3 regions of the Alishewanella sp. WH16-1 genome follow, and region 1 is predicted to be linked to each of the others. Evidence: predicted binding sites of a transcription regulator. Region 1 holds the regulator's gene; each other region holds the start of a gene.
The links. The regulator sigma-54, encoded in region 1, starts transcription at its own class of promoters, with help from an activator protein. The targets are predictions, from matches to a motif close to GTTGGCACGNNNNTNGNNT.
Positions count from the first base shown of each region.

Region 2: the regulator sigma-54 is predicted to act here: its motif matches at 2,017-2,035, upstream of AAY72_RS11430 (TorF family putative porin).
Region 3: the regulator sigma-54 is predicted to act here: its motif matches at 1,835-1,853, upstream of glnA (glutamate--ammonia ligase).

Region 1 is NZ_LCWL01000077.1:56,151-60,414, reverse strand. It holds gene lptA (lipopolysaccharide transport periplasmic protein LptA) at 1-85, shown strand, start outside; gene lptB (LPS export ABC transporter ATP-binding protein) at 82-804, shown strand; gene AAY72_RS07090 (RNA polymerase factor sigma-54) at 853-2,355, shown strand; gene hpf (ribosome hibernation promoting factor) at 2,381-2,668, shown strand; gene ptsN (PTS IIA-like nitrogen regulatory protein PtsN) at 2,670-3,143, shown strand; gene rapZ (RNase adapter RapZ) at 3,140-3,997, shown strand; gene AAY72_RS07070 (HPr family phosphocarrier protein) at 3,987-4,262, shown strand.
Region 2 is NZ_LCWL01000112.1:11,080-15,343, forward strand. It holds gene AAY72_RS11415 (Dam family site-specific DNA-(adenine-N6)-methyltransferase) at 1-750, shown strand, start outside; gene AAY72_RS11420 (DUF2970 domain-containing protein) at 747-941, opposite strand; gene AAY72_RS11425 (hypothetical protein) at 943-1,182, opposite strand; gene AAY72_RS11430 (TorF family putative porin) at 1,298-1,981, opposite strand; gene rpe (ribulose-phosphate 3-epimerase) at 2,208-2,882, shown strand; gene trpS (tryptophan--tRNA ligase) at 2,932-3,936, shown strand; gene AAY72_RS11445 (DUF6671 family protein) at 3,966-4,264, shown strand, end outside.
Region 3 is NZ_LCWL01000129.1:49,008-53,271, reverse strand. It holds gene typA (translational GTPase TypA) at 1-1,556, opposite strand, end outside; gene glnA (glutamate--ammonia ligase) at 1,907-3,316, shown strand; gene AAY72_RS14030 (DUF4124 domain-containing protein) at 3,444-3,959, shown strand; gene glnL (nitrogen regulation protein NR(II)) at 4,038-4,264, shown strand, end outside.

The DNA.
Region 1 (4,264 bases):
GGAGCGCCAGGAACTAACGGCCGGCAGCGAGCAAAACCGCCGCGTCACGACCATTTTTACGCCGGAAACCAAGGAAAATCCATGAAGTTAGTGGTAGCGCATCTGGCGAAAAGTTATAAAGGCCGCCAGGTAGTAAAAGATGTCAGTCTGGAAGTGAATGCCGGCCAGATCGTTGGCTTACTCGGTCCGAATGGCGCAGGTAAAACCACCACCTTTTATATGATTGTCGGCCTAGTCCCGTCCGATAAAGGGCAAATCACCCTCAATGATCAGGACATTACCTTCGCCCCTATTCATCAGCGCGCCAGAGCCGGTATCGGTTATTTACCGCAGGAGAGCTCGATTTTTCGCAAGCTAACGGTCTATGACAACCTGTTAGCGATACTGCAAACCCGCAAAGACCTGAGCAGCCAACAACGTGAAGACATTGCCGACGAACTGCTGGAAGAGTTTCATATTGGCCATATCAAGCACAGCTTAGGGATGGCCTTATCGGGTGGTGAGCGGCGCCGGGTTGAGATTGCCCGCGCCCTGGCCGCCAACCCGGCTTTTATTCTGCTGGATGAGCCCTTTGCCGGTGTTGACCCGATTTCCGTGTTAGATATCAAAAAGATTATCCAGCATCTGTGTCAGCGCGGGATCGGTGTCTTGATCACCGATCATAACGTCAGGGAAACCCTTGATGTCTGCGAAATTGCCTACATTGTCAGTCATGGCGAGTTAATTGCGGCTGGCTCGCCGCAAGACGTGCTGGCGAATCAACAGGTCCGCGATGTATACCTTGGTGAGCAATTCAGGCTATAGTAAGGGCGTCGGACAACAGTCATATATTCAGGAGAGAATCAGACTTACATGAAGCCGTCTTTACAACTGCGCCTAGGCCAACAGCTGACTATGACACCCCAGCTGCAGCAGGCGATCCGTTTACTACAGCTATCAACTATAGAACTACAGCAGGAAGTTCAGGAAGCTCTGGACGCTAACCCTTTGCTGGAAGGCGATGACGACTATAGCACTGAACATTCAGATACGGATCTGAGTCTGGCAAACCTGAACCGCGATACGCCGGCGACAGACAGTGCCAGCGATGATAACGACGACTTCACTGATTATACCGACCATTCAGAGCGCGACAGCAGCGAGGCAATGACCGAACAGAACATTCAGGACGATCTGCCGCTTGATAACAATTGGGATGATTTAGTCAGCGCTGCGCCGGTAACCAGTGGAGCCCTACCCGATGACGATATGGTTTATCAGGGAGAAACCACCGAGACCTTACAAGACTACTTACGCTGGCAAATGGAACTGACCCCCTTTTCTGCAACTGACCGCGCTATCGCCGAAATTATTATTGAAGCGGTGGATGAAACGGGTTTGCTCACTATCAGCTGCGAAGACATTCTCGAGTCTTTGCAGTTGCCCGATGTGGAAGCCGATGAAGTCGAGGCCGTATTAAAGCGGATCCAGCTATTCGACCCGGTTGGTGTCGCCGCACGCTCAGTGCAAGAGTGTTTGTTAGTGCAGTTGCGGCAGTTTGATCCTGCGACGCCCTACTTAAATGATGCAAAACAAATAATCAGCGAATATACCGACTTTTTAGCTAACCGGGACTTTCGTTCTCTGATGCGGGTGACTAAACTCAAAGAAGAAGAACTGAAGGAAGTGATGCGTTTGATCCACAGCTTAAACCCAAGACCGGGTGCGGATGTGATCAGGCAAGAGCAGCAGTACATTATTCCTGATGTTGTAGTGAGTAAAGTCAAAGGTCGCTGGCAGGTAGAATTGAACCCGGACGCTATGCCTAAGGTTAGGATTAATCAGCAATATGCGGCCTTATCCAGAACGGCACGTAACAGTGCGGATAGCCAGTTTATCCGCTCACATCTGCAGGAAGCGAAATGGTTTCTAAAAAGTTTAGAAAGCCGCAACGAAACCCTGTTAAAAGTGGCCAGCTGTATAGTGCAGCAGCAACAGGCTTTTTTTGAACACGGCGAAGAAGCCATGAAGCCAATGGTACTGAATGATGTGGCCGAGATGGTCAGTATGCATGAATCAACGATTTCCAGGGTGACAACCCAAAAGTATATGCATACACCGCGCGGAATTTTTGAACTTAAGTTCTTTTTCTCCAGTCATGTTAGTACAGAGAGTGGTGGTGAATGCTCCTCCACAGCAATTCGCGCTTTTATCAAAAAACTGGTGGCTGCGGAAAATCCCGCTAAGCCATTAAGTGATAGCAGGATGGCAGAAATTTTGTCTGATCAGGGTATTAACGTTGCGCGGCGTACCATCGCCAAGTACCGCGAATCCCTGTTTATCCCGCCATCCAATCAACGAAAGACCCTGCTGTAAGTGTCTTAACAAGAAGGAAGAGTCTATGCAAATCAACCTAACTGGCCGTCACGTAGAAATTACCGACTCTCTGAGAGAATATGTAGACAGTAAATTTGCTAAACTGGAGCGCCATTTTGAAAACATCAATAATGTGCACGTAGTCCTGAATGTCGAAAAGCTAAAACAAATTGCTGAAGCCAAAATCCATCTGAATGGTGGTGAAGTTTTTGCCGTCTCTGAAGACGAAAATATGTACGCCGCCATTGACCAGTTAATTGATAAGCTGGACAGGCAAGTGATCAAACATAAAGAAAAGTTGTCACGACACTAAGATGATTAATTTAAGCGCTATGTTAGCGGAGAACTGCACGAAAAGTGCAGTTCTTTTTAACAGTAAAAAACGAATCCTCGAATATATCGCCGAACTGGCCCACCAGCAAATACCCGAAATGTCTGAATACAGCATTCTGGAAGCGCTGATGACCCGCGAAAAGCTGGGCTCAACCGGTATTGGCGGCGGTATTGCGATCCCGCATGGTAAACTGGAGTGTGTGACTTCGCCCATTCTGGTGTTTGTTGTCAGTCAGGATCCTATCCCCTTCGATGCCATTGATAACCAGGGTGTTGATATTTTCTGCGCTATCCTGATCCCGAAAGATCAGTGTCAGGCACATTTAACCACGCTATCGGGCATTGCCAAACTGCTTAGCCAGAAAGAGCTAACCAAGAAAATCCGGCACGCCGGCTCAGATCAGCAACTGTACCAGTTATTGGTGGAATCCAGTCAGCTGGCAGGTGACAAATGAAATTACTGGTAGTCAGCGGCCGCTCAGGCTCAGGTAAATCCGTCGCATTACGGGTGATGGAAGATCTGGGCTACTACTGCGTAGATAATATTCCGGTGAATTTGCTGCCCACCCTGGCTAATGCGGTAATGGATCAGTATGAGCGGGTTGCAGTTAGCATCGATGTGCGCAATTTACCGACCGAGCCGGAAGAACTGGCAGAAATTCTGTCCTATTTACCGCGTAAACTCGAACTGACTATTCTATACCTGGATGCTGACCACACCACGCTGATTAAGCGTTTTAGTGAAACCCGGCGTCTACACCCACTTTCCCATCAAGCCATGTCGCTGGACGAAGCGATTTCGCGGGAACAGCAATTGCTGGATCCCATCTCCAGCCGCGCCGATCTGTATATTGATACCACCGAACTCAATATTCATCAGTTAGCGGAATTATTACGCGAACGGATCCTCGGCCAGAAAACCGGCCGGCTGGTGATGTTGTTTGAATCCTTTGGTTTTAAATACGGTATTCCGAAAGAGGCCGATTATGTCTTTGATGCCCGTTTCTTACCCAATCCGCATTGGGAACCGGCGCTAAAGCCGCTTACCGGCCTGGATCAACCGGTAAAAGATTATCTGGCTTCAGAACCAATAGTTGGTAAATACATCTGGCAAATTAATAGCTTTATCAGTAGCTGGTTACCACATCTCGAGCGCAACAATCGCAGTTATCTGACCATTGCCATTGGCTGCACCGGTGGCCAGCATCGTTCGGTTTATATCGCAGAATCTCTGGCAGAAAGTTACCGCAGCCAGCGCGAGGACGTGCAAATTCGCCATCGGGAGTTAACACGTCACCATGGCCGCTAAACTCAGCACACAGGTTACTATTATCAATCAACTCGGCCTGCATGCGCGGGCTGCGACTAAGCTGGTGCAGCTCTGTCAGCGCTATCAGGCGAAAGTCGAATTGGTGCAGGATGACGGTAAAACGGCAGACGCCGGCAGTGTGCTGGCGTTGCTGATGCTGGCAAGCAGTAAGGGCAAAACCCTGACGGTCACCACCGAGGGGGAAGACGCAGCAGCAGCCTTAAAGGCGGTAACAGAGCTGATTAACAGCGGCTTTGGCGAGTAGCC
Region 2 (4,264 bases), on a different contig from region 1:
CAAGCCGATTGTCTGGTTGAACCTTTCGTTGGTGCCGGCTCGGTTTTTCTGAATACTCAATTTTCTGCTTATCGTTTAAACGATATTAATGCCGATCTGATTGAGCTGTATAAAATCATTCAGCAGCAAGCGGAACGCTATATCGCGGATGCCCGAATGCTCTTTGTCGACAGCGCTAATACTAAAAGCAGCTATCTGAACTTACGACAACAATTTAACGATCAGCAGGATAAGTACCAGCGTGCACTGTTGTTCTTGTATCTGAACCGGCATGGCTATAACGGCTTATGCCGTTACAATATGTCCGGTAAATTTAATGTACCCTTTGGCAGTTATAAAAAGCCGTATTTTCCGGAAGCAGAATTATATTTTTTTGCAGAAAAAGCCCAGCGTGCGGAATTTAGCTGCTTAAGTTATCAGCAGGTGTTCGGCCAGCTGACAGCCGGTGATGTCGTGTATTGTGACCCGCCTTATGTGCCGCTGAGTAAAACGGCGAGCTTTACCAGTTATGCCAGCCAGGGGTTTACCCTTGATGATCAAGCGCAGCTGGCGATCTTAGCAGAGCAAGCTCAGCAAAACGGCTGCAGTGTATTAATTAGTAACCACGATACGACCTGGACACGGAAGATTTACCATCAGGCTCAGTTACAGAGTATCGCTGTTGGACGTTCAATTAGTCAGAAAGGCCATAGCAGGGGCAAGGTACAAGAATTATTCGCGTTGTATCAGGCAGGCTCTACGAGTCGCTAGTTCAGCACCAGAAAAACGATAAGTAGCAGTATTGCGACAAAAAACGCGGCAAGCACTATGCCGGTAACAATGTATGGTATTGCGCTTTGACTTTGAAAATCCTGCAGACGCTGCTGTTCTGACTGCACACCGATAAAAGCACCTAATACCGCTTTTACCACTTGCCGCAATCCGGGCTTAGAGGGACTCATCTCAGTTCTTTGGCGATTTTGCCGGCAGTAGCTGACTGACTAATTCCAGAAAGTCGACGAAGTGAAATTGTGCCGAGCGACTGTTACCGGATAACCAGTTTAGCCAGTTATGTTGTGAGTCTTTGCAAGCAGAAGTAGTGCCTGTACAGTTGTCTGAGGCTGCATTGTTCTGCCAAACAGCAAAAGCAAGCAACAGGCTACTGGCTAACAGCAGTGATTTGCTCGTTTTGGTTAGTTTCATGTTAATTCCTGTTAACGTGATGCAGAGGCGCTAATCATAGTTGATTCTATCGCCAGACACAAGCTGATTAATTATTATACGCTGTGGTCTGGCGATGAAAAGCGCGCAGCAACCGTTAAAACGCTTTCGAAACGCCGAAAATTACCCGGCTGTCACACAGGTTACAGTCTTTAATATCGGTATCAACATAGGCCAGCGACAGCCCCAGGCCTAACACTTCGGTACTGAGGGTGACACCGTAATCCAAATAACTGGCGCTGCTGTCATCGGCATACTCGTTATGGCCCAAATGAAAATCCAGTGCCAGATTATCGGTCAAGGCCAGGCTGTAGCCAGCATAAACATAGTAGTAATTACCGCTGTTGGCATAATAGTCATCACTATAAGCCAGTCCGAAGGTAAGATCTTTGTAGGAGACCGAGCCATACAGTTCCCAGAAATTCGAGCCTTCGAATTCGGTATTCGGATAACCATAGCGCATAATACCGACATCAGCGGTCCAATCTTCCGCAATATCACCACTCCAGCCGAACAAAACATCCAGCTCTAAGGTGCCCTGGCCACCGAAGTCGACACTGGAACCCCAGACTGAAACATACCAGCCTGATTCCGTCGCCAGCGTCAAGCCACCCTGTAAGGCGGGCGCTTCGTCGGTTTGTGAAATCCCCCGAAATGCATAATCAGATACAATCGTAATATCGCCACTAACTTCAACTGCCTGCGCAGTTTGGCTGCTCAACCCGGCCGCCAATAACAGGCCGCTTAACCCTAATGTTATTACACTTTTGCTTGCTGTCATTGTTAGATCCCCTCAGATTAGATTCATCCAGACAATTCCAAGATATGTGCCATTTTATAAAAGTGTTTAATAACAGTTGCTTAGGGTTTATCGGTTGATGCCTGAACCGCAGGCTTGCCGTCTGCTGGTGCAGCCTTGCCTGATTTTTGTGCAATCACCCGCTAACCATGCTGCTTTCTGCGGTAGAATTCAGTAAAGTCTGCCTTTTGTGCCGGGGAACGCCGCTATGCAACCTTATTTAATTGCGCCTTCTATTTTATCCGCCGATTTTGCCCGTTTGGGCGAGGATGTCAGCAAGGTGCTGGCGGCAGGCGCCGATGTCGTGCATTTTGATGTGATGGATAACCATTATGTGCCTAATCTGACGATAGGTCCGATGGTGTGTCAGGCTTTGCGTAACTACGGTATTACCGCACCTATTGATGTGCATCTGATGGTCGAACCGGTGGACAGCTTGGTGCCGCAATTTGCCAAAGCCGGGGCCAGCATTATTACTTTCCATCCTGAGGCGTCGCGCCATGTCGACCGTACCTTGCAGCTGATTAAAGATCAGGGTTGTCAGGCTGGCCTGGTATTTAACCCGGCGACACCGCTAAGTTATCTTGACTATGTGCTGGATAAGGTCGATGTGATTTTGTTGATGTCTGTGAATCCTGGTTTTGGTGGCCAAAAATTTATTCCGGCAACTTTAGACAAACTGCAGGCGGCGCGGCAGTTAATTGATAGCAGTGGTTTGCCGATCCGTTTAGAGATTGATGGCGGTGTCACGGTAGCCAATATTGCCGAAATTGCTGCCGCCGGGGCGGATATGTTTGTTGCCGGTTCTGCAATTTTTAACAGTCCGGATTATGCAGCAACGATCGCCCAGATGCGCCAGCAACTGGCAGCGGTAACGGGTTAATGTATAATAGCGGTCTTTTTTTTGAACTTAACACAGGACTTTGCACAGCATGAGCCGTAAACCCATAGTACTCAGTGGCGCCCAGCCGTCCGGACAATTGACCATCGGTAACTATCTGGGCGCGCTGCGGCAGTGGGATCAGATGCAGGACGACTACAACTGTTTATACTGCATTGTTGATTTACATGCGATTACCGTACGTCAAGATCCTGCTGCCCTGCACAGTGCTTCGCTGGACAGCCTGGCGTTGTATTTGGCTTGTGGCATTGATCCCAAGCGCTCGGCGGTGTTTATGCAATCGCACGTGCCGGAGCATAGTCAACTGGCTTGGGTATTGAATTGCTATACTCAGTTCGGTGAGCTAAGTCGGATGACGCAATTTAAAGACAAGTCAGAGCGACACAATAACAATGTCAACGCCGGCCTCTTTACCTACCCGGTGCTGATGGCTGCCGATATTCTGCTGTATCAGGCAAATCAGGTACCGGTAGGTCATGATCAGAAGCAGCACCTGGAATTGGCGCGTGATGTGGCCTTGCGCTTTAATGCGCTGCATGGCGAAGTATTCACTGTACCAGAGCCCTTTATTCCTCAGGTGGCAGCCCGGGTAATGAGCCTGCAGGAACCCACTAAGAAGATGTCGAAATCGGATGAGAACCCGTGGAATTTCGTTGGCTTGCTGGAAGATCCGAAGATGATCAGCAAAAAGTTCAAAAAAGCCATTACCGACTCCGAAGATCCACCGCGGGTGTATTTTGATTTGGACAACAAACCCGGTGTTGCCAATTTGCTGAATATCTTAAGTGGTGTGACGGGCAAAACGGTGGCCGCGCTGGAGGCGGAATACGAGGGCAAGATGTATGGCCATTTAAAAGGCGACGTTGCGGATGCCGTCATCAGCTTGCTGGAGCCGGTGCAACAAAGCTTCCGTGAAATCCGTGCTGACCAGACACTGATGCAGCAAGTGATGCGGGAAGGTGCCGCCAAAGCACGTGAACATGCCAGCCGTACCCTGGCCGCAGTGAATACTGCGGTGGGTTTTGTTGCACCTTAAGCAGCCCGGTTAGCTTGGAGCCGCGCCAGATGCAGCCGGTCGCTTTTTTAACTCAACATGGCAAGGTACCGCTACTGGTTGACGCTTTAGCTCCGCTGGGTTGGCAGGTTTTTGGCGTAACGGGTTTTGATACTGATTTATTGGGCAGTTTTGCCGGCGAGCAGCCACGTTTTATGACTGCCGCTGAGTGCGCGTTACGCAAAGCGGCCATTGCCGCCGAGCTGGCAGGGACTGCCATCGGTATCGGCAGTGAGGGTAGCTTTACGGCGGGTCCTTACGGTTTGGGTACCTTAAATCAGGAATTGTTGTGCTGTGTCCATCTTGATGA
Region 3 (4,264 bases), on a different contig from region 1:
CTGGTAAATAAACGCCCACGCTCTTGCAGCGTAAACAACGCATAGGCCAGCGCTTTACCGGTAGCATTGGAAATCAATACGCCGTTATTGCGTAAGCCGATAGTACCGCCTTTGAAATCACCATAATGCGAGAAGGTGTGATACATCAAACCGGTACCTGAGGTTAAGGTCATAAACTCGGTACGGAAACCAATTAAACCACGGCTTGGCATCACGAAATCCATCCGGATCCGGCCTTTGCCATCAGGTTGCATATTGGTCATTTCCGCTTTTCGCTCACCCATCTTCTCCATGATCGAGCCTTGATGCTGCTCTTCCACGTCGATGGTCACCTCTTCAAATGGTTCTTGTTTTACACCGTCAACCATTCGCATAATCACTTCAGGCCGTGATACTGCTAATTCAAAACCTTCGCGGCGCATATTTTCAATTAATACGCCCAGGTGCAATTCACCGCGACCTGAAACCCGGAACTTGTCACCGTCTTCGGTTTCTTCAACCCGCAGGGCCACGTTGTGTTTCAACTCGTTTTGTAACCGCTCTAAAATCTGACGTGACGTCACGAACTTGCCTTCTTTACCAGCGAAAGGCGAAGTATTTACCTGGAAAGTCATCGTTACCGTTGGTTCATCAACTTGCAGTGCCGGCAGCGCTTCAACTTTATTTGGGGCACAGATAGTATCAGAGATTTTTAACTCGCCAAGACCGGTAAAGGCAACGATATCACCAGCTGTGGCTTCATTCGTTTCAATCCGCTCCAGACCCAGGTAACCGAAGACCTGACCCACTTTACCGTTACGCTTAGTGCCGTCAGCGCCAACAATAGTCACTTGCTGGTTTGGTTTTAACGAGCCACGCTTGATCCGACCAATACCAATAATACCCAGGTAGCTGGAGTAATCCAGTTGCGATACCTGCAGTTGCGTTTCACCATTTAACTCGACTTTTGGTGGCTCAACATACTTGATGATCGCTTCGAACAGGTCGGTGATATCGTCTTTCTTTACGTCGGCCTCCATTGAAGCCCAACCATTCAGACCAGAAGCGTAGACGATGGGGAAGTCCAGCTGCTCATCAGAGGCACCCAGGTTATCGAACAGATCAAATACCTGATCAATAACCCAATCGGTGCGGGCGCCTGGTTTATCAACCTTGTTAATGACAACGATCGGCTTTAAGCCGTGCGCAAAGGCTTTTTGTGTTACAAAGCGGGTTTGTGGCATCGGGCCTTCAACCGCATCCACCAGCAACAACACAGAATCTGCCATTGACAGTACCCGCTCAACTTCACCACCGAAATCGGCGTGGCCTGGCGTGTCCAGAATATTGATCTGGTAACCGTTCCAGCGCACTGAGGTGTTTTTCGCCAGGATAGTAATACCCCGCTCCGATTCCTGCGCATTGGAGTCCATGATCCGCTCTTGCAATTTGGTGCGGGCATCAAAAGTACCTGACTGTTGCAACAGTTTATCTACCATGGTGGTTTTGCCGTGGTCAACGTGGGCGATTATGGCTATATTACGTAGCTTGTCGATGGATGACGCTGTGACGCTCATGAATAACTATCCTCTGTGTGGCACTAGATGACCAGAATGACCACCAGGCGAACGCAAATAAAAACTAAAGGGCGCATATTCTACTCTGTTTTCGTGCTGAAAGAAAAAACTCCTGTAAAGATTTTGGTATTTTTTTTCAACAGTCCAATTCTCAGCTACACTCAACACCTTGCTTGCTTAGCACCAAATTGGCGCAGCGTTGCACCGTTATTGTGCAGCCGGTGAGATATAACGCTGACACTAAAAGAGCAAATCCATACAATACATAAGCTTAGTATGTTGGCATGGTATTGGCATTATTAGGGCAAGCAATCAGCGAAATGCTCAAAATGGGTCAGTTGGAGGATTACATGTCTGTAGAAAACGTATTAAAGTTAATCAAGGAAAACGAAGTAAAGTTTGTTGACCTGCGTTTTACCGATACTAAGGGTAAAGAGCAGCATGTGACAGTACCGGTTAGTCAGGTTTCTGCCGATATGTTCGAAGACGGTAAAATGTTCGATGGTTCATCAATTACTGGCTGGAAAGGTATCAATGATTCAGACATGATCCTGTTACCGGACCCAAGCACTGCAGTATTGGATCCGTTTTTCGAAGAAACCACCCTTAACATCACCTGTGACGTTATTGAACCAAGCACCATGCAAGGTTATGACCGCGACCCACGTTCTATTGCCAAGCGTGCTGAAGACTATCTGAAGTCGACCGGTATTGCGGATACCGTGTTGTTCGGACCAGAGCCTGAATTCTTTATGTTCGACGATATTCGTTTTGAAACTAATATGTCGGGCTCATTCTTTAAAATTAACTCGACTGAAGCTGCCTGGAACTCAGGTACTGCGTATGAAGACGGCAACAAAGGCCACCGTCCGGGCGTGAAAGGCGGTTACTTCCCGTTACCGCCGGTCGATTCAGGCCACGATATCCGTAGCGCCATGTGTATGGTGCTGGAAGAAATGGGTCAGGTAGTCGAAGCGCACCATCATGAAGTAGCGACCGCTGGTCAGAACGAAATTGCCACCCGTTTCAATACGCTGACGAAAAAAGCCGACGAAATTCAACAATTAAAGTACGTGATCCACAACGTGGCACATATGTACGGTAAAACCGTCACCTTTATGCCAAAACCGCTGGTGGGTGATAACGGTTCAGGTATGCACTGCCACCAGTCACTGGCTAAAGACGGGGTAAACCTGTTTGCCGGTGACAAATATGCCGGTTTATCTGAACTGGCACTGTACTACATCGGCGGTATTATCAAGCATGCCAAGGCGCTGAACGCCTTTACTAACCCGTCGACTAACTCGTACAAGCGTCTGGTACCTCACTTTGAAGCACCGGTGATGCTGGCTTACTCAGCCCGTAACCGTTCAGCGTCAATCCGTATCCCACTGGTACCAAGTGCTAAAGCGCGTCGTATTGAGTGTCGTTTCCCGGATCCGGCAGCTAACCCATACCTGGCCTTTGCCGCTCAGTTGATGGCCGGTATCGACGGTATCCAGAATAAGATCCACCCAGGCGATGCGATGGATAAAGATCTGTACGACTTACCAGCCGAAGAAGCAGCGAATATTCCACAGGTTGCCACCTCACTGGATGAAGCACTGAACGAGCTGGATAAAAACCGCACGATCTTTACCAAAGGCGGCGTAATGACCGACGAAATGATCGATGCCTACATCGCTATCAAGCGTGCAGAAGCCCGCAAGGTATCAATGGCTGTGCATCCACTGGAATTCGAACTGTACTACAGTGTCTAAGCCCGACTAGTGCAAAAGTACTAAAACAGAAAGCTCACTTCGGTGGGCTTTTTTTTGTAGAAAATTTAACATTTTCCAGCTAGAGTTATAAAACTAGGTCAGGATGACAATATGGGAATAAGGGTAGATGCGGATACTGATTTTAATACTGACGTTGCTCACGCTAAGCTGCACCCTTTTGGCGCAGGAGAAACGTATTTATGTCAGCCGCGATGCCAACGGAGTGGTGATTTTCTCTGATAGTCCATCGCCAGGAGCGGAGGAAATTACCCTTACCGTTCGGCCTAATCTGATGGATCCGACTGAAGTCAAATTCCCCGAGCCCAAGCCTGCCGCGCCAGAGCCCTTTAAAGTCCAGGTGTTTCAACCAGAAGATCAGGCGACGTTGCGTGATAATACCGGCTCAGTCTATATTGAAGGCCGGATCAAACCACGTTTTCAGCGCGGCTTAAGGGTGCGGCTGGTATTCGACGGCCTGGCTTATGGCGAACCTCAAAACACTGCAGTCTTTGTGCTACGTGATATTGACCGTGGCGAACATACCATTCAATTAGAACTCATCGATCAAAACGGCAAGCTAATTGCAATAAGTCCTGTAACAACGTTTTACTTACACCGTGCCAGTGTAATTTCACCAAATTAGTGCAAAGTCAGTGTAATCTGACACCGCTCGGGCTAAACTGCCGGTCGAAAGCACCAATTTGGTGCAAGAGGATAGCTTATGCCCGAGGATCTGTTTGCCAGTGCGCTTGCCGACCAGCTGACCACCGCTGTGCTGGTGCTCGACCAGCAATTACATATCCGTTATTTCAATACCGCCAGCTGTGCTGTCTTGGGTTTGGGTGAGAAACGGCTCAGTAATCAACATTTTCCAACCGTATTTCAGCATCTGGATTTAAAAGCCTCACACCTGCAGAATGCACTGTTGCACCGGCAGTCATTTAGCGT